One region of the Streptomyces sp. BBFR25 genome, then DNA from elsewhere that is predicted to be linked to it. Evidence: riboswitches for the same ligand, from Rfam matches in the RefSeq annotation. Region 1 holds a riboswitch; each other region holds the start of a gene.
The links. Region 1 has a riboswitch for thiamine pyrophosphate ahead of thiO (glycine oxidase ThiO). Riboswitches for the same ligand answer to the same signal wherever they lie in the genome.
Positions count from the first base shown of each region.

Region 2: it holds a riboswitch for thiamine pyrophosphate, as region 1 does, so the genes downstream of both, ACGH52_RS27810 (thiamine ABC transporter substrate binding subunit) here and thiO (glycine oxidase ThiO) in region 1, are expected to answer to the same signal.
Region 3: it holds a riboswitch for thiamine pyrophosphate, as region 1 does, so the genes downstream of both, thiC (phosphomethylpyrimidine synthase ThiC) here and thiO (glycine oxidase ThiO) in region 1, are expected to answer to the same signal.

Region 1 is NZ_CP172447.1:2,429,256-2,437,129, reverse strand. Features, by position in the region: gene ACGH52_RS11065 (MoxR family ATPase) at 1-227, opposite strand, end outside; gene ACGH52_RS11060 (trypsin-like serine protease) at 224-2,152, opposite strand; gene pknB (Stk1 family PASTA domain-containing Ser/Thr kinase) at 2,309-4,219, opposite strand; gene ACGH52_RS11050 (thiazole synthase) at 4,391-5,185, opposite strand; gene thiS (sulfur carrier protein ThiS) at 5,188-5,388, opposite strand; gene thiO (glycine oxidase ThiO) at 5,385-6,578, opposite strand; TPP riboswitch at 6,576-6,687, opposite strand; gene ACGH52_RS11035 (hypothetical protein) at 6,740-7,090, shown strand; gene ACGH52_RS11030 (NAD(P)/FAD-dependent oxidoreductase) at 7,123-7,874, shown strand, end outside.
Region 2 is NZ_CP172447.1:6,059,101-6,066,974, forward strand. Features, by position in the region: gene frr (ribosome recycling factor) at 1-255, shown strand, start outside; gene ACGH52_RS27800 (phosphatidate cytidylyltransferase) at 255-1,433, shown strand; gene rlmN (23S rRNA (adenine(2503)-C(2))-methyltransferase RlmN) at 1,590-2,720, shown strand; TPP riboswitch at 2,759-2,864, shown strand; gene ACGH52_RS27810 (thiamine ABC transporter substrate binding subunit) at 2,944-4,029, shown strand; gene ACGH52_RS27815 (iron ABC transporter permease) at 4,005-5,687, shown strand; gene ACGH52_RS27820 (ABC transporter ATP-binding protein) at 5,690-6,718, shown strand; gene ACGH52_RS27825 (maleylpyruvate isomerase family mycothiol-dependent enzyme) at 6,760-7,560, shown strand; gene ACGH52_RS27830 (LAETG motif-containing sortase-dependent surface protein) at 7,630-7,874, opposite strand, start outside.
Region 3 is NZ_CP172447.1:4,225,022-4,232,895, forward strand. Features, by position in the region: gene sppA (metallophosphoesterase) at 1-723, shown strand, start outside; gene ACGH52_RS19215 (hypothetical protein) at 906-1,778, shown strand; gene ACGH52_RS19220 (VWA domain-containing protein) at 1,803-3,248, opposite strand; gene thiC (phosphomethylpyrimidine synthase ThiC) at 3,329-5,143, opposite strand; TPP riboswitch at 5,136-5,325, opposite strand; gene ACGH52_RS19230 (YibE/F family protein) at 5,397-6,854, shown strand; gene ACGH52_RS19235 (SsgA family sporulation/cell division regulator) at 6,903-7,340, opposite strand; gene ACGH52_RS19240 (IclR family transcriptional regulator) at 7,441-7,874, opposite strand, start outside.

The sequences.
Region 1 (7,874 bases):
AGCAGGGCCGCGTTCACCGCGTCGACCAGTCCGTGGTCCACCTGGAAGACCCGGCCCCGCCGGGTGTCCGCGGGCTGCGGGGGCACGGGCTCGTCCTGCGGCGGCATGCCCTGCTGCAGCGGGCGCCAGCTCGGCGGGTCGGGCAGCCGTTCGATGCCGTTGTGCGGGACACCGTCACCGCGGTAGATCCACCACGCCGGCGGCTGCGGGGCTGCGGGCTCGGTCACGACGAGGCACCTCCGGGAGCGGGAGCTGGTGGGGTCAGGGGCGTGTGCGGGGGCAGCCGGTCGAAGGGGTCCCACAGGAAGCCGAGCCGCAGACCGCCCCCGACCCGCGGCCGGGCCGCACCCGGCCGGGACGACCACTCCCCGCGGCGGGCCCGCAGCACCTCCCCGGGCAGCGCGCGTGCCCCGGCGGCCCGCAGCCGGTCGGGCAGGTCGGCGGCGACGGACGGCCCGTCCTGCTCGTCGTGCGCCCACACCAGGGCGGGCACCCCCGCGTCCAGGGCCGCGTCGAACTCGGCGTCGGGGGCGCGTCTGCGGGGCACCCGCGGCGGGAACCCGAGGATCAGGGCCAGTGGTCCGTCGTCCGCGTACAGGGCGGAGAACAGGGCCTCGTAGGACGAACCGTCCTGGTTCCGGGCGGGGACCACTGCGACCACGCCATCTCCGGAGAGTGCGGACAATGCCTTCATCCTGTCCCACTTCCGGGACCAGTTATGCCCCCAGTCGACCCATTCCGACGCGTTCTGGCGCTCGAGGCTGCGCACGGCGACGGGGTGTACGACCCCCAGACGCACCTCTGCGCCGCTCGGCGTCGTGATCGGCAGGCCGTCGACCGGCCGCCCCAGCAGCTCGCGGGGCAGGACGAACTCCACGAACAGGTCGGGGGAGTCGATGGCCTTCTCCCGGCGCATCCGGATGATCTCGTCCACCACGAGCCGCTCCAGCCGCCCCAGCCGCATGGCCTCGGTGTACTGCTGCACCGCCTCCCGCGGGGCGCCCTCGTGCTGCCGGAAGACATCGAGCAGGTAGTGCCGGCTCGGCGACGCGGGAGTGACGCGGAAGGTGGCGTACGTCCACCGGGTGCCCGCCCCGCCGGGGCGCACCCGGCGCTCCAGCAGCGGACCGGGGTCGACCGCCGGGGTGCAGTGCCCCGCCCGCCCGCGCACCCAGCGCGCCAGTTCCTGTCCGCGGGGCCCGGGGACCCGGCGGGACAGCGCGGCGACGAAGGTCAGCAGCGGCGGCACCGGCCGGCCCGCCTGGGCGATGTGCCGCAGGTCGTGCACGATGCCGAGGATGTCCTCGGGGGAGCCCTGCCAGGGGCGGCGCACCGGCCCGAGCGCGTCGTCGCGCAGCCCCACCAGACCGGGCATCGCGAGCCGGCCGTCGAGCAGCAGCCGGTAGAGGTCGTCCATGGCCTCGTCGTCGAACGGGCCGTCGTCCGGGTCCGGCGGCCCCGGCGCGGGCCCCGGCGCCGGACGGTCGCCGGACAGCGCCAGCGCCGCCCGTAACGGGGGCCAGTCGCGGGCCAGCCGCTCCAGCGGGATCATCCACGTCACGCCCGCCTCGGGCGACTTGTCGCGGAGCACGGCGAGCCCGGCGACGCGGGAGGTCACGGCGTCCCGGACCCCGCAGCCGCTGTAGCCGCGGGCCACCCGGCGGCCGGTGTCCGGCGCGTCGTTCAGCTGGATCAGCGCCGACTCCGGGCCGCCCCGACCGGCCATCAGGCAGTCCGCCCACACTCCGTGCGGCTGGCCCTGCGGATAGCCGTACACCTGCATGGGCCGCTTGGCGGCGTAGACGCCGGTGGAGAGATGGGCGTGCGAGGTGGGGAACCGGCCGCCCGCCTGCCCCAGGTCGCCGTGCAGGGTGAGCACCGCGACGTCCTCGTGGTGGCTGCCGCCCGTGTAGCGGTGCCCGCCGCCCGGGGAGCCGGTCAGTTTCAGCCCGCTGCTGAGGGTCACCGTGACGGTGGCGTGCGGGTCGTCCTCCAGGCGTCCGCCCATGGCCGACGTCACGACGTGGGCGCAGGTCAGCACATAGCGGGGCGGGACGATGACACCGCCGCCGACCGGGTTCCCGGCCGGGCCGAGGATGCTCACCTGCCAGTCGTCGGTGACGGCCGTCCGCACGACCGGTTCCGTCGCCAAGACGCCCTCCCCCCCGTCCGCCACCGCAGGCCCCGACCGTCTGCGGAGCCGCCATAGTAGCGGTCCGCGCCGGGGGAAGCAGAGGGGGCAACAACCCTTTGCGTACGGCCGGTTGGCCAGGTGTTCGGCCTGTTCGGCCGGTTCGGACGGCTGCCGTCAGCGGATCGTGATGGTGACGCTCGAGCCCTCGGGAGCCGTGTCCCCGCCGTCCACGGACTGCTTCTTGACGGTGTCGCCGAACAGTCCGAGCAGACCGCGGTCCTCGTCCACCTCGAAGCCCGCGTCCTCCAGCTTCCGCTTGGCGTCGTCCACGCTGTCCCCGACCACGTCCGGGACCTCGATCATCCGGGGGCCCTTGGACACCGTGAGCGTCACCGTGTCCCCCTCGGCCGCCCGGCCGCCCGGCTCCGGCGTCTGCCTGGCCACCTGGCCGCTGTCGTACTCCGAGTTCACCCGCTCGGCGGCGACCTTCACCTCAAGACCGGCCCGGGTCAGCTCCTCCCGCGCGTCGGCCAGGTCGTCGCCGGTGACGTCCGGGACGTCGATCGGGCTGCCCTTGCTGACGACCAGGGCGACGGCGGAGCCCGCGCGCACCGTGGTGCCCGACCCGGGCTTGGTGGAGATCACGAAGCCCTTGGCCGCCTCGTCGCTGAACGCCCGGGTCACCATGCCCGGCTCCAGCCCCTCGTCCTCGAGCAGCGTCCGGGCCTTGTCCAGCTTGTAGCCCGTCACGTCCGGCAGCTTCACGGTGTCGGGGCCGTCGGAGACGGTGAGCGACACGGAGTCGTTCTTGCGGATGCGGTCGCCCACCCCCGGGTCGGTGCTGATGACCTTGCCGCGCTCCACGGTGTCGCTGTAGGCGTGCCGCACCTTGCCGACGTCGAGACCGGCGTCGTCCAGCCGGTCCCGGGCCTGTGCCTCGGTCTTGGACAGCAGCGGCGGCACCTTGGTGAACTGGCCGGAGTTGATGTACCAGACGCCCGTGCCGACCCCGAGCACCAGCAGGACGGCCACCACGATCGCCAGCGGCCCGCGGCGCAGCCGGAGCCGCCGGGACGGGGCGGGGTCCGGCGGGGGAGCGGCGAGCCGGCTGGTGTGGTTGTCCTCGTTGACGGGCAGCGGCCGGGGCATCGTCAGCGCGCGCGGGATCACGCTGGTGCGGTCCTCGCCGTTGTCGTGCTCCCCGGCGAGCGCCTGCGGCGGGACGGCGTCCAGCTGGTCCGCGCTCAGCGCCTCACGCGCCTCGCGGGCCCGCGCGAGCAGCGCCACGGCGTCGTGCGGCCGGATCTCCGGGTTGCGCGCGGTGGCCGCGGCGACCAGCTCGTCCAGCTCGTACGCAAGCTCCGGCACGGCCGCCGACGGCGGCGGCACGTCCTCGTGGAGGTGCTTGTAGAGCACCGCGGCGGGCGAGTCCCCGTCGTGCGGCTTGGCGCCGGTCAGCATCTCGTACAGGACGACACCGCACGCGTACACGTCGACCCTGGGGTCGGCGGTGCCCTGCTCGATCTGCTCGGGCGCCAGATAGGAGACGGTGCCGAGGACGGCACCGGTGGTGCTGGTGACGGTGTCCACGGCGCGGACCAGGCCGAAGTCGGCGACCTTGACCCGGCCGTCGTCGCCTATCAGCACGTTCTCCGGCTTCATGTCCCGGTGCACGAACCCCGCCCGGTGCGCGGCGCCCAGTGCGGCGAGGACCGGCTCCAGGATGTCCAGCGCGGCCCGCGGCCTGAGCGCCCCGCGCTCGCGCAGCACGTCCCGCAGGGTGCAGCCCGCGATGTACTCCATCGCCAGGTAGACGTACGCCCCCTCGGCACCCTGGTCGAAGACCTGGACGACATTGGGGTGGTCGAGCCGGGCCACCGACTTGGCCTCGCGGATGAACCGCTCGACGAAGGTGGCGTCGGTCGCGAGCGTCGGGTGCATCACCTTCAGCGCGAGCACGCGGTCCAGGCGGGTGTCCACGGCCCGGTAGACCGTGGCCATCCCGCCGACCGCGATCCGCGCCTCGACGCGGTACCGGCCGTCGAGCACCTGCCCGACGAGGGGGTCCAGAAGGGTCGTGTCCACGCAGGTGAGTCTACGAGCCACCACAGACACCCCGCGTCGCCGACCGGAATCGGGGCGGGACTGTGACGCACTTAGCTGCGGGCAATCGTGCCGCTGGGGCGGCACGGGTGGGCGCAGCGGCATCCCGTCACGCCGGGCTGCGCCCTCCCGCCCAGCCTCAGCGCCGCTCCGCTAGAAAGCGGGCCGCTCCGGATCCAGTACCGCCAAGCCCTCCGCAGGAGACGACGCCTCGGCGAAGTGCCGCCGCGGAATCCGCCCGGCCCGCCGGGCCAGCCGCCCCGCCTCCACCGCGGAGCGCATCGCGGCAGCCATCAGCACCGGCTCCTGCGCCCGCGTCACCGCCGAGGCGAGCATCACACCCGCACACCCCAGCTCCATCGCCAGCGCCACGTCCGACGCCGTACCGGCCCCCGCGTCCAGGATCACCGGCACGCGCGCGTGCTCCACGATCAGCTGGAAGTTGTGCGGGTTGCGGATCCCGAGCCCGGACCCGATCGGCGAGCCCAGCGGCATGATCGCCGCGCACCCGACGTCCTCCAGCTTCCGCGCGAGCACCGGGTCGTCGTTGGTGTACGGCAGGACGGTGAAACCGTCGTCGACCAGCGTCTCCGCCGCGTCCAGCAGCTCGATCGGGTCCGGCAGCAGGGTGCGCTCGTCGGCGATGACCTCCAGCTTGACCAGGTCCGTGCCGAGCGCCTCGCGCGCCAGACGGGCGGTGAGCACCGCCTCCCCGGCGGTGAAGCAGCCGGCCGTGTTCGGCAGCACCCGGATGCCGAGCCGCTCCAGCACGGACAGCACCGAGCCGTGCACCGAGGCGTCCACCCGCCGCATCGCGACGGTCGTCAGCTCCGTACCGGAGGCCACCAGCGCGCGCTCCAGGACGTCCGGGCTGGGCGCCCCGCCCGTACCCATGATCAGGCGGGACGCGTACGTCGTGCCGCCGAGGACAAAGGGATCGTCGGCCATGGTCAGCCTCCTTGGACGGCGGTGAGGACCTCGACACGGTCGCCCTCGGACAGCGCGGTGGCGGACCACCGCGCGCGCGGGACGACGGTCTCGTTCAGGGCGGCGGCCACTCCGGACGGCGCCCGGGTGAGCGTGCCCACCAGCGCGTCCAGGGCGGTGCCGGGAGCCACCTCGCGCGGCTCGCCGTTGACGGAGATGTTCATGCGGGCTGCTCCGAGAGTGCGGGGGCGGTGGCGAAGCGCCGGGGGCTGAAGGGGCGGGCCTCCTCGGGCAGCTCCCCGCCGGTCAGGGCGTCCGCCATGACGTCGCCGGTGACGGGGGTGAGCAGGACGCCGTTGCGGTAGTGACCGGTGGCGAGCAGCAGGCCGTCCAGCGCGGTCGGGCCGAGCAGCGGGGCGTTGTCCGGTGAGCCGGGGCGCAGACCCGCGCGGGTCTCCGTCAGGGGCAGCTCAGTGATGCCGGGGACCAGCTCGTGCGCGTCGCGCAGCAGCTCGTAGACGCCGCCCGCGGTGACCGTCGTGTCCCAGCCCAGCTCCTCGCTGGTGGCGCCGACGACCAGCTCGCCGCTCTCCCGGGGCACCAGGTAGACGTGGTTGCCGCGCACCACGGCACGCACGGTCCGGTTCAGCAGCGGCCCCGGCGTCCGCGGCATGGCCAGCCGCAGCACCTGCCCCTTCACGGGCCGCACCGGCGGCAGTACGGCCTCCGGCACGCCCGTGAGCCGCCCGCTCAGGCTGCCCCCGGCCAGCACCACCTGTCCGGCCTCCAGCGCGGTGCCGTCGGCGGTGACGACGCCCGTGGCGCGGTCGCCGGGCCCGACGGTGAGCCGCTCGGCCCACACCCGGTGGAAGGCCACGCCCGCGTGTGCGCAGGCGGCCACCAGCGCCCGGGCGAGGCGGCGGGGATCGATCTGGTGGTCGCCGTCCACCCGGAGCCCTCCGCGCACGCCCGGCGCGAGCATCGGCTCCAGACGTCGGCACTCGCGCCCCGACAGCCACTCCGACTCCAGGCCGGAGCGCTGCTGGAGCGCGTGCAGTTCGCGCAGGTGGGCACGGTCGTCGGCGTCCAGCGCGACGGCGAGCGTGCCGCAGCGGCGGTAACCGAGGTCCTGGCCGGTCAGCTCGGTCAGCTCGGCCGCGAACTGAGGGTAACGGCGGGCCGAGGCGAGGTTCAGCGCGAGCAGCCTCTCCTCGCCGTAGTGCAGCTCCGTGACGGCGGCCAGCATCCCGGCCGCCACCTGGGCCGCCCCGCCGCCCGGCTCGGGGTCCACGAGGGCCGTGACCAGCCCGCGCTGCGCGGCCCGCCAGGCGGTGACGAGCCCGATGATCCCGCCGCCGAGGACGAGGACGTCGGGGGTACGTGACGTACGAGGCGTGTGTGGTGGAGACGACATGGGCGTCCAGCCCCTCCCTTCGCCGGCATGACCCGGATCAGGTTCGTACGGTCGGAGGCCGCCAGCCTCCCTCTCAGCCCGGTGCGTCCGGGCTCCCGCGAGTGCCTTACGTTGGCCACCCTAGCCCGCAGCGCAACTCACGTGTAAGGGAGCCTCCACCCGTGGCGCGTTCACTCGACGGCCTCGTCCTCGCCCCCGTCGCCGACCAGGCCCCCGGCCAGGTGGGCACCCGGACCCGGTTCACCTACCACGAGCAGGACGGCGCCGTGTGGGCCGAGTACGCGGGCGGTGACGTGGTCCGCGGGCACCTGGTGGGCACCAGGGAGGGCGACCGCCTCGACTTCCGGTACGTGCAGCTCAAGACCGACGGCAGCACGTCGTCGGGGCACTGCGTGTCCACCGTCGTCGAACTGCCGGACGGGCGCGTGCGACTGGACGAGAGCTGGGAGTGGGAGTCGCAGCCGGGCAGCGGGACCAGCGTGGTGGAGCAGCTCACCGCGCACGGGCACTGACCGGCCACACGCCGGGTGTCTATGGTGATCAGGTGAGCGAGCAGACGCGGGAACGGGGACAGGGACCGGCGGCGGACGCGGAGCGGCGCGCGGTCGTCGTGGGCGCCGGGATGGCGGGCGTGCAGACCGCGGTGGCCCTGCGCGAACAGGGCTTCACCGGCCCGGTGACCCTGATCGGCGCGGAACCGCACCAACCGTACGACCGCCCCCCGCTGTCCAAGGCCGTCCTGCTCGGCACCGCGGAGGGCTCCGCCTTCGACGTCGACTTCGAGGCGCTCGGCATTACCCTGCGGCTGGGCTGCGAGGCCCTGGGCGTCCGCCCCGGCGAGCACGTCCTGGACACCTCCGAGGGGCCCGTGCCCTACGACGTCCTCGTCCTGGCGACCGGCGCCGAACCGGTCCACCTCCCGGGCGCCGAGGGCGTGCCCGGCGTGCACCTGCTGCGCACCCTGGACGACGCCGAGCGGCTGCGGCCGGTGCTCACCCGGCAGCACGACATCGTGGTGGTCGGCGCGGGCTGGATCGGCGCCGAGTTCGCCACCGCCGCGCGCGAGGCGGGTTGCGCGGTGACCGTGGTGGAGGCCGCCGACCGCCCGCTGGCCGACGCGCTGCCCGCCGAGGTCGCCGCGCCGATGACCGCCTGGTACGCCGACGCGGGCGCCGAACTGCGCACCCGCGCGCGCGTGGAGCGCGTCGAGCCGGGCGGCCCCGGTGAGCCCGGCCGGGTCGTCCTCGACGACGGCACCCGGCTGGCCGCCGGCGCGGTCGTCGTCGGCATCGGCGC
Region 2 (7,874 bases), 3.6 Mb from region 1:
TTCCCCGAGCTGACCGAGGAGCGCCGCCGGGAGTACATCAAGGTGGCCAAGAGCAAGGGCGAGGACGCCAAGGTCTCGATCCGCTCCGTGCGCCGCAAGGCCAAGGACGCCATCGACAAGATGGTCAAGGACGGCGAGGTCGGCGAGGACGAGGGCCGCCGTGCGGAGAAGGAACTCGACGACACCACCGCCAAGTACGTCGCGCAGGTGGACGAGCTCCTGAAGCACAAGGAAGCGGAGCTGCTCGAGGTCTGATGAACGACTCTTCCTGGGGAGCGCCGCCACAAGCCGGGTACTGGGGGCCGTCCGACCAGGGACCCGTCCAGGGCGCCGGCCCGGCGGGTCCCGCGTACGATGCGCACTACGCGCAGCAGACTCGCCCCATGCCCATCGTGCCCGACGTACCCGAACACGGCGGAGACCAGGACGACGACCAGGGGACCGCTCGGCTGAGCGGTCCCTTGTTCCGGGACGAGCCGTTCCACGACCAGTCCGTTCGCGACCAGCCGTATCGCGACCCGAGCACGTCGGCGCAGCCGTATGCCGCGGTGCCGAAGAATCCGGATCCCATGCCCGACGCCCCGCAGCCGGCGCAGTCCCAGCCGCCGCCGCAGAAGAAGAGCGCGGGGCGTGACCTGGGGGCCGCGATAGGGGTCGGCGTCGGCCTCGGCGTGGTGATCATCGCGTCGCTGTTCGTCGTCAAGGCGGTCTTCGTCGGGGTGATCGCGGTCGCCGTCGTGGTGGGCCTGTGGGAGCTGACCAAGCGGCTGGAGGAGCGCAAGGGCATCAAGGCGCCCCTCGTACCGCTCGCGATCGGCGGCGCCGCGATGGTGATCGCCGGCTACGCGCGCGGCGCCGAGGGAGCGTGGGTCGCCATGGCGCTCACGGCGCTCGCGGTCCTGGTCTGGCGGATGACGGAACCGCCCGAGGGGTACCTCAAGGACGTCACGGCGGGCCTGTTCGCCGCGTTCTACGTGCCGTTCCTGGCGACGTTCGTCGCCATGATGCTGGCGGCCGACGACGGTGCCTGGCGGGTGCTGGTCTTCCTGATACTGACGGTCGTCAGCGACACCGGGGCCTACGCCGTCGGCTGGCGCTTCGGCAGGAAGAAGCTCGCCCCGCGCATCAGCCCCGGCAAGACCCGCGAGGGCCTGCTGGGAGCGGTGGCGTTCGCGATGGCGGCGGGCGCGCTGTGCGTGCAGTTCCTGATCGACGACGGCACCTGGTGGCAGGGCCTGCTGCTCGGCCTCGTGGTCGCGGTCAGCGCCACCCTGGGCGACCTGGGCGAGTCCATGATCAAGCGGGACCTCGGCATCAAGGACATGGGCACGCTGCTGCCGGGCCACGGCGGCATCATGGACCGGCTGGACTCCCTGCTGCCCACGGCACCGGTGGTGTGGCTGCTGCTGGTGATCTTCGTCGGATCGGGTTGACAGTCATCCGGTAGCATGGAAAGGGCCTGCGGCGTCTGCTGCGGGCCCTTCCGTGTGTCCCCGCCGATGCGGGGGTGTCTCCGTGAGGTCTCCTGGCTTCGGCACGGCCCTGCCGTTGTCCCCGCAGACGCGGGGGGTTGCCACAGGCCCGCCGTCATGAGGAGTTGTCCGACCGTGGCCCGTCCCGCCCCCGGTGAGCTGACCTTTGCCGCACCCCGCGGAGCGAAGCGGCCGCCGCGGCACCTTGCCGATCTCACGCCTGCCGAGCGCAAGGAGGCTGTCGCCGCGATCGGTGAGAAGCCGTTCCGCGCCAAGCAGCTCTCGCAGCACTACTTCGCGCGGTACGCGCACGACCCCGAGCAGTGGACCGACATCCCCGCCGGTTCCCGCGAGGGGCTGCGGGAGGCGTTGCTGCCCGAGCTGATGACCGTCGTGCGGCACCTGTCGACCGACCAGGGGACCACGCGCAAGACGCTGTGGAAGCTGTTCGACGGGACGCTCGTCGAGTCCGTCCTGATGCGCTACCCGGACCGGGTGACCATGTGCATCAGCTCCCAGGCCGGGTGCGGCATGAACTGCCCGTTCTGCGCCACCGGCCAGGCCGGTCTGGACCGGAACCTGTCGACCGCCGAGATCGTGCACCAGATCGTGGACGGCATGCGGGCGCTCAGGGACGGCGAGGTGCCGGGAGGCCCCGCGCGGCTCAGCAACATCGTGTTCATGGGCATGGGCGAGCCGCTCGCCAACTACAACCGCGTCGTCGGCTCCATCCGCCGCCTCACCGACCCCGAGCCGGACGGGCTGGGGCTCTCGCAGCGCGGCATCACCGTCTCCACGGTCGGTCTCGTCCCGGCGATCCACCGCTTCACCGGCGAGGGCTTCAAGTGCCGCCTCGCCATCTCCCTGCACGCCCCCGACGACGAACTGCGCGACACCCTCGTCCCCGTCAACACGCGGTGGAAGGTGCGCGAGGTGCTGGACTCCGGGTTCGAGTACGCGGCGAAGTCCGGGCGCCGGCTGTCCATCGAGTACGCCCTGATCCGCGACATCAACGACCAGGCCTGGCGCGGTGACCGCCTCGGGCGGCTGCTCAAGGGCAGGCCCGTGCACGTCAACCTGATCCCGCTGAACCCCACCCCCGGCTCCAAGTGGACCGCGTCCCGGCCCGAGGACGAGAAGGCGTTCGTGGAGGCGATCGCGGCGCACGGTGTGCCGGTGACGATCCGGGACACCCGTGGGCAGGAGATCGACGGGGCGTGTGGCCAGCTCGCCGCGAGCGAGCGGTAACCTGACCGGCGGAAGTACATCGGCACAGTCACATCTTCATATTCCGACAGGGGAGCGCCACAGCGCTGAGAGTGCGGCACCGGCCGCAGACCCTCCGAACCTGGCCCAGGTCATTCTGGGTAGGGAGATCGGTCACCACTCGAGCTGTTGCGCCCTGCCCGGGACCCTCGCCAGGGGTCTCGGGCGGGGCCGCGTCTTCTCCTGGTCACCCAGGAGGAATTCAGTGAGCATCACCAAGAAGGCCAGTGTCCTGGCCGTCGGCCTCGGCATGGTCGGCACGCTGGCCGCCTGCGGATCGTCGTCCGACGACGCCGCGGGCTCCGGCGGCTCCAAGACCGTGACCCTGGTCAGCCACGACTCGTGGGCCGCGTCCAAGGACGTCATCGCCGCCTTCGAGAAGCAGTCCGGCTACAAGGTCAAGGTCCTGGAGGACGGCGACGCCGGGCAGGCCGTCAACAAGGCCATCCTCACCAAGGACAACCCGCAGGGCGACGTCTTCTTCGGCGTCGACAACACCCTGCTGTCCCGCGCCCTCGACAACGGCCTGTTCCAGCCGTACGAGGCCAAGGGCTCGGACCAGGTCCGGCCGGAGTACCGCGCGGACCAGGACAAGCACCGGGTCACGCCCGTCGACAGCGGCGACATCTGCGTCAACTACGACAAGGCGTACTTCACCAAGCACGGCCTGACCCCGCCCAAGTCCTTCGACGACCTGATCAAGCCGGAGTACAAGGACCTCCTCGTCACCGAGAACGCGGGCAGCTCCTCGCCGGGCCTCGGCTTCCTGCTCGGTACCGCCGCCCAGTACGGCGACGAGGGCTGGGAGGGCTACTGGAAGAAGCTCGAGGCGAACGGCGTCAAGGTCGTCGACAGCTGGGAGCAGGCCTACAACGAGGAGTTCTCCGGCTCGGCCGGCGGCAAGAAGGCCAAGGGCGACCGCCCGCTCGTCGTGTCCTACGCCTCCTCCCCGCCCGTCGAGGTCGTCTACGCCGACCCGCAGCCGGACACCGCTCCCACGGGCGTCGCCGACGGCACCTGCTTCCGTCAGGTCGAGTACGCGGGCCTGCTCAGCAACGCGAAGAACCCCGAGGGCGGCAAGGCGCTCCTCGACTTCCTGCTGGGCAAGACCTTCCAGGAGGACATGCCGCTGAACATGTTCGTCTACCCGGTGCGGGAGGGCGCGCAGGTCCCCGAGGTGTTCTCGAAGTTCGGGCCGCAGGCGAAGGACCCGCAGACCCTGGACCCGGCGAAGATCGCCGACCACCGCGACCAGTGGGTCAAGTCGTGGACCTCGCTCGTACTGAAGTGAGCCGAGGAGGCAAGCGGGCGCGGACCGTGCGCGGGAGCGCGGCCCGGCTCGGTCTCATGGCCGTGCCCGTAGCGTTCTTCGCGGTGTTCTTCGCCTACCCCGTCGCCGCCATCGTCGCGCGCGGCCTGGAGGTCGACGGGGTCTGGCGGCTCGGGCGGATCGGGGACGTGCTCGCGCAGTCCGACGTGCGGCACGTGCTGTGGTTCACCACCTGGCAGGCGCTGGCGTCCACCGCGCTCACCCTGCTGGTCGCGCTGCCCGGCGCGTACGTCTTCGCCCGCTTCGACTTCCCCGGCAAGCAGGTCCTGCGGGCCGCGGTGACCGTGCCCTTCGTGCTGCCGACGGTCGTCGTCGGTACGGCGTTCCTGGCGCTGGTGGGGCGCGGCGGGCTGCTGGACGAGCTGTGGGGTGTGCGCCTGGACACCACGGTGTGGGCGATCCTGCTCGCGCACGTCTTCTTCAACTACGCCGTCGTCGTCCGCACCGTCGGCGGCCTGTGGGCGCAGCTCGACCCGCGGCAGGAGGAGGCCGCGCGGATGCTCGGCGCCTCGCGGCTGCGGGCCTGGCGGCAGGTCACGCTGCCCGCGCTGGCGCCCGCCGTGGCCGCCGCCGCGCTGATGGTCTTCCTGTTCACCTTCACCTCCTTCGGCGTCGTGCAGATCCTCGGCGGGCCCGCCTTCTCCACCCTCGAAGTGGAGATCTACCGCCAGACCTCCCAGGTCTTCGACCTGTCCACGGCCGCCGTGCTCACCCTGATCCAGTTCGCGGCCGTCGCCGCCGTCCTCGCCGTGCACGCCTGGACGGTGCGGCGGCGCGAGACGGCGCTACGGCTCGTGGACGCGGCCACGACCGCGCGCCGACCGCGCGGGGCCGGGCAGTGGGCGCTGCTCGCCGGGGTCCTGGGCGTCATCGCCGTCCTGCTGGTGCTGCCGCTCGCGGTGCTGGTCCAGCGGTCGCTGGGCGCCTCCGGCTTCGGCTACTACCGGGCACTGACCCGGGAGGACGGCGGCGCCTTCCTCGTCCCGCCGATCGAGTCGATCGGCAACTCCCTCCAGTACGCCGTCGCCGCCACCGGCATCGCCCTGGTGATCGGCGCGCTGGCCGCGACCGCGCTCACCCGGCGCGACGCGGGCCGCTTCGTGCGCGGGTTCGACGCGCTGCTGATGCTGCCGCTCGGGGTGTCGGCCGTGACGGTCGGGTTCGGGTTCCTGATCGCGCTGGACGAACCCCCGCTGGACCTCAGGTCCTCCTGGATCCTGGTGCCGCTCGCGCAGGCGCTGGTGGGCGTCCCCTTCGTCGTACGGACCATGCTGCCGGTGCTGCGGGCGGTGGACGGGCGGCTGCGGGAGGCGGCCGCGGTGCTGGGTGCGTCGCCGTGGCGGGTCTGGCGCGAGGTGGACCTGCCGATGGTGCGGCGCGCGCTGCTGGTCGCGGCCGGGTTCGCGTTCGCGGTGTCGCTGGGGGAGTTCGGCGCGACCGTCTTCATCGCGCGGCCCGACAACCCGACGCTGCCGGTCGCCGTGGCGCGGCTGCTGGGGCGGCCCGGGGACATGAACTACGGCCAGGCGATGGCCCTTTCGACGATTCTGATGCTGGTGTGCGCGGTGGCCCTGGTGGTGCTGGAGCGGCTGCGGACCGACCGGAGCGGGGAGTTCTGACCATGCCGCCCAGCCTGCTGAGCCTCGAAGGAGCGACCGTCCGCTTCGGCGGGCGGCCCGTGCTCGACGACGTCGACCTGGGGGTCGCCGAGCACGAGGTGGTGTGCGTGCTCGGGCCCAGCGGCAGCGGCAAGTCGACGCTGCTGCGGGCGGTCGCCGGGCTCCAGCCGCTGGACGCCGGGCGGGTGACGCTGGACGGGCGGGACCAGTCCGGGGTGCCCGCGCACAAGCGCGAGGTCGGGCTGATGTTCCAGGACCACCAGCTGTTCCCGCAGCGGGACGTGGCCGGGAACATCGCCTTCGGACCGCGGATGCGCGGCGCGTCCCGGGCCGAGCAGCAGGCGCGGGTGGGGGAGTTGCTGGAGCTGGTCGGACTGCCGGGCGCCGCCCGCCGGTCCGTCGCCGCGCTCTCCGGCGGGGAGCAGCAGCGAGTGGCGCTGGCCCGGGCCCTCGCGCCCCGGCCCCGGCTGCTGATGCTGGACGAGCCGCTCGGTCAGTTGGACCGCTCGCTGCGGGAGCGGCTCGTGGTCGAACTGCGTGAGCTGTTCGGGAAGTTGGGCACCACTGTGCTCGCCGTGACGCACGACCAGAGTGAGGCGTTCGCGCTCGCCGACCGGGTCGTGGTGATGCGGGACGGGCGGATCGCCCAGTCGGGGACGCCCCTGGAGGTGTGGCAGCGGCCGGCGGACGCGTTCGTGGCTCGCTTCCTCGGCTTCGACAACGTGGCCGAGGCGTCCGTCGCCGGACAGGCCGCGGACACCCCGTGGGGCAAGGTGCCGGTCCCCGAGGACGCGCCGCAGGGCCCGCGGACGGTGCTCGTGCGGCCGGCCGGGGTCCGGGTCGTCTCCGCCGACGAGGGCCTGCGCTGCACGGTCACCGCCCGCACCTTCCGCGGCACGCACGTCGCCGTGCACCTCCAGCCGGAGGACGCGCCGCGCCTGGAGGCGGCCTGCGCGCTGCGGGCGGCGCCGGAGGTCGGGGCCGCGGTCGGCGTGGAGTTCGACGCGGCGGAAGTCGTCGTGCTCGGCTGATCGGGTGTTCCGGGTGATCATTCCGTTCATAGGGTGACGGCATGACACTCCTCGCGCACGACCGGTACTGCGATGAAATCGATCACCAGGTGGGCGGGCTCAGGGCCGTGGTCACCTCCGGTGCGGATCTGACCGCCACCGTGCCGACCTGCCCGGACTGGACCCTGGAGGACCTGGTGCGGCACGTGGGCCGGGCCCTGCGCTGGACGGCGCTGATCGTCGGCACCCGCGCCGAGCAGGACGTACCGGTGGACCGGGCGCCGGGTGCCGAGGGACCCGCGGCGAGCGGGGACGCGGTGGCGCTGGACGCGTGGCTGGCGGAGTCCGGCGAGGTCGTCGTCGGCGCCCTGCGGGAGGCCGGTCCGGCCTCGCCCGCGTGGTCGTGGGCCGGCGTCGACACGGCCGGGTTCTGGGCGCGGCGGATGTCCCACGAACTCGTCGTCCACGGCGCGGACGCGGCCCTGGCGGCGGGCCTGCCCCACCGGGCGGTCGCGCCCGAGGTGGCGGCCGACGCGATCGACGAGTGGCTGGACATCGTACGGTTCGTGCAGCGGGCCCTGCCCGGTGCGGCGGCGAACGAACTGCGGGCCCCCGGCAGCAGCCTCCACCTGCATGCGACGGACGCTCCGGCCGAGTTGAACGCCGAGTGGATCGTCGAACTGCCCGACGACGGCATCGTCTGGCGCCGCGGGCACGAGAAGGCGACGGTGGCGCTGCGCGGCCCGCTCACGGACGTGCTGCTGGCCTTCTACGGCCGACTGCCGCTGGACGCCCCGGGGCTCGACGTGCTCGGTGACCGCGGGCTGCTGGAACTCTGGCTGGAGAAGGCGACGTTCGGCTGACACGACGGTGGCCCGCCCCGGACCGGGACGGGCCACCGCGGTGAACGCATCTGCGCGCAGGAGCGGTTGTCAGCTGTTGCTGTTCGCTCCGCGACGGCGCAGGCCGAAGAAGACGGCGCCGCCACCGACGACGACCAGGGCCGCCGCGATACCGGCGATCATGCCGGTGTTGGAGTTGGCACCGGTCTCGGCGAGGTTGGAGTCACCGGCCGCCGGGGACGGGGCGTTGTCGTTCGGCACGGCCGCCGGGGCGGTGCTGCTCTCCGGCTGTGACGGCGCGGGGGCCGACGTGGACGGCTCGGGAGCCGGGGACT
Region 3 (7,874 bases), 1.8 Mb from region 1:
TGGTGCGCGGGCACCTCCCGGCTGTGGTTCCTCGGCGACTTCACCGACCGCGGCCCGGACGGCATCGGCGTCATCGACCTGGTGATGCGGCTGTCCGCCGAGGCCGCCGCGGCCGGCGGCTACTGCAAGGCGCTGATGGGCAACCACGAGCTGCTGCTGCTCGGCGCCAAGCGGTTCGGCGACACGCCCGTCAACTCCGGCGCGGGCACCGCCACCTTCCAGGCCGCCTGGCTGCTGAACGGCGGCCAGAAGACCGACATGGACCGCCTGCAGGACCACCACCTGCAGTGGATGGCCCGCCTCGACGCCATGGAGGAGGTCGACGGCCACCTCCTGGTGCACTCGGACGCCACCACCTACCTCGACTACGGGCGCTCCATCGAAGAGGTCAACGACACCGTCCGCGAGACGATCACGCGCAATGACGCGGAGGAGGTGTGGGACCTGTTCCGCAAGTTCACCAAGCGCTTCTCCTTCCGCGACGAGGGCGGCGCCGACGCCGTGCGCTCACTGCTGGATACGTACGGCGGCACCCGGATCGTTCACGGCCACAGCCCCATTCCCTACCTGCTGGGCGAAGTCGGCTCCGAGGACGGCGAGGACGACACCCGAACCGTGGTCGAGGGACCGCACGTCTACGCGGACGGTCTGGCCATCGCGATGGACGGCGGCGTGACGATGGCAGGAAAACTGCTGGTCCAGCAACTTCCGCTGGACTCCTGACCGTTCACCGGACCGCTTTCGCGGCGGTGCCGTCCGTACAGACCGGCACCCAATTTCTGGAAACCCCCTGTCACCCTCCACCGTCACCGCTCTACCATCGGCTTATCCGTAGCAGGCTCCCCTCCGTTTCTGCCCGACGGCTCGTTGGCATGCGAGCCCCAAGCCCTACGGAGCATCGGGGGATGCACATGAACAGCGTTCCGCAGCACCTGTCGAACGAGGACCGCCAAGAGTACGAGCGGGTCCTCGACGAGGCGCTGCGCTCCGCACCACACCGCCCGGAGCTGGCCGCCGTCGGTCAGCGGCTCAACTCCGAACAACTGCGCACCATGGCACTCAACGCCACCGCCCTCATCACGGCGGCGGCCACGACCGAGTACCAGCACTACGTGAAGGTCCGCGAGGAACTGCGCCATCCGGCGCCCTCGGGTCCGTCGTCCGCCACGCGCGAATCCGGCTCCGAGGAGCGGGGCACGGGCGCGGGGGGACTCGCCGCCACCATGGGCGAGATGGCCGAGGCGACCGGTGCGGGGGCCGTCGCCGTCGTCGCCGTCCTGGCACCGGTCCTGGCCGGCACCGCCGCGGCGATCTTCCTCCTGGTCGGCTACCTGCTGAAGATGCTCGACCCGGGGCAGACCTTCGCGCAGACCATGCTCACCACGGGATGGGTGTTCGGCGCCGTGACCGCGGTGGCGATCCTCGTCGCCGCGGTGGGGCTGCTGCTCACCGCGCTGCGCAACCGCCCCTCCGCCGAGTCGGGCTTCTACAGCGCCCGCGACGAGGAGGTGACCCGGGCCAGGGATGCCTGGCACGAGGCGCTCCTTGAGCGGGGCATCCTGCCCTTCCTGCGGGAGGCGCTCAGCCAGCCGGGCACGGCGGCACTGCACCGCACGGAACCGGCCACGCCGAGCGGCGGCCGCATGCCGCACCTCGGCTACGGCCGTCCCGGGTTCACCAGCCCCGACGGCGGCCCCGACGCGGGACCGCGACCGAGCTACTCGAGTCCGGACTACAGCAGCCCGGACTTCGGTGGCCCGGAACACCGGCCCGAGTAGCCACCGGAACGGGCGGGCAGCGCTTCAGAGGATGCCCGCCCGGCCGGCGGCAGTGATCCAGGACGGGAACTCGGACAGCAGACGGTCATACAGCTCCGGGTCCGGTACGGTGCCGATGTCGTCGACGGCGAAGAAACCGACGTTGTCGACGCGGCGCCCCGGCAGGGTGTCGAACCGCTCCAGCACCCCGTAGTTGGCGCGCCCGAGCCCCACGAACTGCCAGAAGACGGGCTCCTCCACGGCCTCCCGCAGCTCCCGCTCGATCTCGGCGTTGCGGTAGACACCGCCGTCGGAGAAGAACAGCACCAGGGTCGGGACCGGTGCCGGGTGGTCCCGGACGAAGGCCCGGACCTCGGCGATCACCTTCTGCTCCTCGTTCTGGATACCGACCGCCCGCATGTCGGCCTGCTCGGGGTGCAGGCCCTTCTTCCTGCCCCGCCGGAACAGGCTGATCTCCCCCACGCGCACGTGCAGCCGCAGCCACTCGGGCAGCTCGCCCAGGCGCAGGTCGGGCAGGCGCGCCGGGTTGGAGGCGAAGGTCCATGCCTGCATCTCCCCGTCGTCGTCCAACTGCGCGGCGACGGCGGCCATCCGCTCCACGACGTCCGCGACGACGCCCTTGGAGTAGAGGAGGGACATGGACCCGGAGGCGTCCAGCACGAGGACGACGCGCGCGGTGACCCCGGTGGCCCCGTGCTTGCTCAGGCTGACCGCGACCTGCTCCTTGCGCAGGGACAGCCGCTTGCGCATGTCCACGGGGAGGCGGTCCTCGCCCTTGGTGAGACGGGGGCCGGTGGCAGGCGGCACCGCTACCGGGGGCGGCGGCGGTGCTACGGGCGGCGCGGCGGGTGTCGGCGGTGTGCTCGGCGCCGGGGGAGCCGTCGGCGGGGCGGTGGCCTGCGTCGCGGCCGCCGACGGGGGAGCGTCGTCGTCCACCGTGATGCCGAAGTCGGTCGCCAGCCCCGCGAGCCCGGAGGCGTAGCCCTGTCCGACCGCACGGAACTTCCACGCCCCTTGACGCCGGTACAACTCGCCGCCGACCAGCGCGGTCTCCGTCCCGGCCGTGATGTCGAAGCGGGCCAGCTCGGTGCCGGTCGCGGCGTCCAGCAACCGCAGCGTCAGCCCCGGAACCCGGCCGAAGGCACCGCCGTCCGCCGAGGCGCACAGGACGATGCGTTCGACCGCCGACTCGACCGACAGCAGGTCCACCTCGACGGCATCGGTCGTGACACCCGCGTCCGCGTCCGGGCCGACCCGCTTGCCCAGGTGGCCCACCGCGCCGGAGGTGTGGCGGGGCTGGTTGTAGAAGACGAAGTCGCCGTCGTCCCGCACCCGTCCGGCCGAGGTGAGCAGCAGCGCCGAGGCATCGACCTCGGGGACGCCCGGCCCGGCGGACCACACGAGTTCGGCGCGCACCGCGGGGGAGTCGACGGCGATGTTGGCACCCTTGCTCAGGGAGATGGCTGTCATGCGTCCAGTCTGCCGAGCAGGACCCCTCGACGGGGAGAGGGCCGACCCCGCGGCCTGTCCCCCTCCCCGCGCCGGTGCGCTCAGTCCGCGATCGGCAGGTACACGCGGTTGCCCGCGGCCGCGAACTCCTTCGACTTCTGGGCCATGCCCTCCTCGATCTCTCCCTTGCTGCTCCCGTGCTGCCGGCGAATGTCCTGCGAGATCTTCATCGAGCAGAACTTGGGCCCGCACATCGAGCAGAAGTGGGCCGTCTTGGCGGGCTCGGCCGGCAGGGTCTCGTCGTGGAACTCACGGGCCGTGTCCGGGTCCAGGGCAAGGTTGAACTGGTCCTCCCACCGGAACTCGAACCGGGCGTCCGACAGCGCGTCGTCCCACTCCTGTGCACCTGGGTGACCCTTGGCGAGGTCGGCGGCATGGGCGGCGATCTTGTAGGTGATGACGCCGGTCTTGACGTCGTCACGGTTGGGCAGGCCCAGATGTTCCTTGGGCGTGACGTAGCAGAGCATGGCCGTGCCCCACCAGGCGATCATCGCGGCACCGATGCCGGAGGTGATGTGGTCGTACGCCGGCGCGACGTCCGTCGTCAGCGGGCCGAGCGTATAGAACGGAGCTTCATCGCAGATCTCCTGCTGAAGGTCGATGTTCTCCTTGATCTTGTGCATCGGGACATGTCCCGGGCCCTCGATCATGGTCTGTACGTTGCAACGCTTGGCGATCCGGTTGAGTTCCCCGAGGGTGCGCAACTCGGCGAACTGCGCCTCGTCGTTGGCGTCCGCGATCGACCCCGGGCGCAGGCCGTCGCCGAGGGAGTAGGTGACGTCGTAGGCGGCGAGGATCTCGCAGAGTTCCTCGAAGTTCTCGTACAGGAATGACTCCTTGTGGTGCGCCAGGCACCACGCCGCCATGATCGAGCCGCCGCGCGAGACGATGCCGGTCTTGCGGTTCGCGGTCAGCGGTACGTACGGCAGGCGCACACCGGCGTGGACCGTCATGTAGTCCACACCCTGCTCGGCCTGTTCGATCACGGTGTCCTTGTAGATCTCCCAGGTCAGCTCCTCGGCCCGGCCGTCGACCTTCTCCAACGCCTGGTAGAGCGGCACGGTGCCGATGGGGACGGGGGAGTTGCGCAGGACCCACTCGCGGGTGGTGTGGATGTTGCGGCCGGTGGAGAGGTCCATGACCGTGTCGGCGCCCCACCGGGTCGCCCAGGTCATCTTGTCGACCTCCTCCTCGATGGAGGACGTCACCGCCGAGTTGCCGATGTTGGCGTTGACCTTCACCAGGAACCGCTTGCCGATGATCATCGGCTCGATCTCGGGGTGGTTGACGTTGGCGGGCAGCACGGCACGTCCTGCGGCGATCTCCTCGCGGACCACTTCCGGCGAGACGTTCTCCCGGACGGCCACGTACTCCATCTCCGGCGTGATCTCTCCCCGGCGCGCGTACGCGAGTTGCGTCACCGCGTTGCCGTCCCGGCCCCGGCGGGGCTGACGCGGGCGCCCGGGGAAGACGGCGTCGAGGTTGCGCAGGCCGCCGCGCGGCGCGGTGTGCTTGATTCCGTCGTCCTCGGGACGGACGGGACGGCCCGCGTACTCTTCGGTGTCACCGCGGGCGATGATCCAGTTCTCCCGCAGCGGTGCGAGGCCCCTGCGGACATCGGTGTCGACGAGTGGATCGGTGTACGGGCCCGAGGTGTCGTACAGGGTGACCGACTGCCCGTTGGTGAGGTGCACCTGACGGACCGGCACCCGCAGATCGGGGCGCGAGCCCTCGACGTACGCCTTGTGCCAGCCGATGGACTTCCCGGCCTCCGTGGTCTGCGCGGTGTCCTCCTGGGCGGAGTCCCGCGTGGAGCGCTGTTCTGAGGCAGGCGTGCGTGCGTCCTTGATGGTCATGAGACCTACTCCCTACGCCGGCATTACCCGGTAACAGGTTCGGCGGTCGACGCAGCGGCTTCCGTCTGGCGAGGCTTCGTGGGATACATCACTCGACTTCGGTGACGTTTCCCGTGAAACATCGCTGGGACGGAGGTCAGCGCCCTCTCAGCCCGGTGCTCCGAGCTCCCGCGTGTACAAAGGTGCCTCCACGCTAACGCCCATTCGGGCGCGGTGAACAGAGGGCCCCCCTTGTTCTTGCGATGATCGGGCGGTGACCACACCGCAGCATCCCTCCTTCCCGCCGCATCGGCCCCGCCGCGGACAGAACGCCGACGAGGGAGGCGGCCGGGCAGCCGACCACGCCCCCGTCGCCGCCCACGGCGCGAGCGAGGGCAGACCCGAGGCCGGTCACGGGCATGCGCACGGTCACGGTCACGGACCGGCGGCTCCCGTCTCCCGGCATCTGCGCAAGGTCATCGCCGCGATCCTGATCCCCTTCGCCGCGGCCGTCCTGGTCGGACTCGCGGTGCTGTGGCCGGGCGGCGCACCGCCGCACGAGCGCACCGGAGTCGGCTTCGACCGCCAGACCCAGCAGGCCACCGTGACCAAGGTGGTCGAGCTGAGCTGCCAGTCCGTCAACGCCTCGGGCGGCACCCCGACCGGCGACACGTCCACCGCCGAGGGCTCCTCCGCGGTGCAGCAGGCGAAGGGCGAGTGCAAGCGGGCGACCATCCGCGTCGACACCGGCGACGACAAGGGCCGTACGTTCGAGGAGATCGTGCAGCCGGACCAGTCACGACAGTTGCACGAGGGCCAGAAGGTGGTGGTCGCCTACGAGCCCTCCGCGCCCAAGGACCTGCAGTACTCGGTGACCGACATCGACCGCCGGCTCCCCCTGGCGCTGCTCGCGGGCATCTTCGCCCTCGCCGTCGTGGTCGTCGGACGGCTGCGCGGCCTCATGGCACTGGTCTCACTGGCCATCAGCTTCCTGCTGCTGAACTTCTTCATCCTGCCCGCCATCCTGCAGGGTTCGAATCCCCTGGTCGTGGCGGTGATCGGGTCCAGCGCCATCATGCTGATCGCGTTGTACCTCTGCCACGGGCTGTCGGCCCGCACGTCCGTGGCGGTGCTCGGCACCTTGATCTCGCTCTTGCTGATCGGTGTGCTCGGCTCGCTCTTCATCGGCTGGGCCGCGCTCACCGGCAACACGGACGACAACACCGGCCTCATCCACGGCCTGTACCCGTCGATCGACATGAGCGGTCTGCTGCTCGCCGGGGTCATCATCGGTTCGCTCGGGGTCCTCGACGACGTGACGGTCACGCAGACGTCGGCGGTCTGGGAACTGCACGAGGCCAACCCGACGATGGGCTGGCGCGGCCTGTACCGCGCGGGCATCCGCATCGGCCGCGACCACATCGCCTCGGTCGTGAACACGCTGGTCCTGGCCTACGCGGGCGCGGCGCTGCCCCTGCTGCTCCTGTTCTCGATCGCGCAGAGCGGGGTGGGGACGGTCGCCAACAGCGAACTGGTCGCGGAGGAGATCGTACGGACGCTGGTCGGCTCGATCGGTCTGGTGGCGTCCGTGCCGGTCACCACGGCCCTCGCCGCCCTGGTCGTGTCGGCGGACCGGCCGGCCGGAGGAGCGGCCCAGGCGGAGGGAGCCCCAGCGGCCGCGGTGCCGGGTGCCCCCGCACGTGGCGGGCGGGGGCGGCGCCGCAAGCGCTGAGGCGTCCGGCGAAGCGTTACGCCACCTCCGCGGGACTGCCGGAACGGTTCAGCCCGCGCTCTGTTCCTCCGCCAGGATGCGGTCCAGGGCCTCGTCGAGGTGGCTGTCGAAGTCGGCGAGCGCACCTTCCTGGCCCAGGGGCACCAGCTTGTCGGTGCGGTCGAGGAAGGCTACGAGGGGCGCGGCCGAGGAACGGAACAGGGCCTGGTCGCTGCCGACCTGAAGGCGGATCAGCACCTCGGCCAGTGGCTCGGGGTCGACCGGGGCGATGCGCACGTCACCGTCGCCGCACGGCCGGCCCACCCCGTCGACCAGCAACTCCCGGCCGAAGGCCCAGGTCACCGGCGCGTCTCCGGGCAGGTGGAAGGTCAGGCGTACGGCATAGGGATCCCGGGTCTCGTAGCGCAGCTCCACCGGGATGCGGAAAGAGAGCTCCTCGGACACGAGAAAGCTCATCATGACCTCTGCCTGTACGGACTCGCCCATTCGCCTACCCCGTCATTCGCCGTCGACTGTCCGGGAATCAAACCTCTAACACTGATGGCATCTTGCTCAACGTACACACCAGATCACAAGGAGTGAGTTTTCAGATACTGATAGAGAGCGCGAGCGAGCCCAGACGCCGCCCCACCTCGTGCTGCAGGCGCTGTGCCGCGGGCAGCAGCCGGTCCGCCTGGTGCAGGGGCAGCGAGATGGCCATCGTGGCGGCCGTGGTGCCGACCGTGATCGGGATCGCCGCGCAGACCGTCCCCAGCGCGTACTCCTGGCGCTCGATCACCGGTGTCATCCGGCGCATGCGTTCCAGCCGCCTCAGCAGACTGTGGCCGTCACGCACCGTGTACGGCGTGATCGGCTGCACCGGGTAGCGGTCCAGGTGGCCGCGGCGGGCCTCCTCGTCGAGCTGGGAGAGCAGGCACTGCCCGATGGCGTGCGCGTGCCCCGTCTCGCGGAAGTCCGCCCACTCCTCGACCGCCGGATTGCCCGGGGTGTCGGAGACGCACATGACCTCGATCTCGCCGT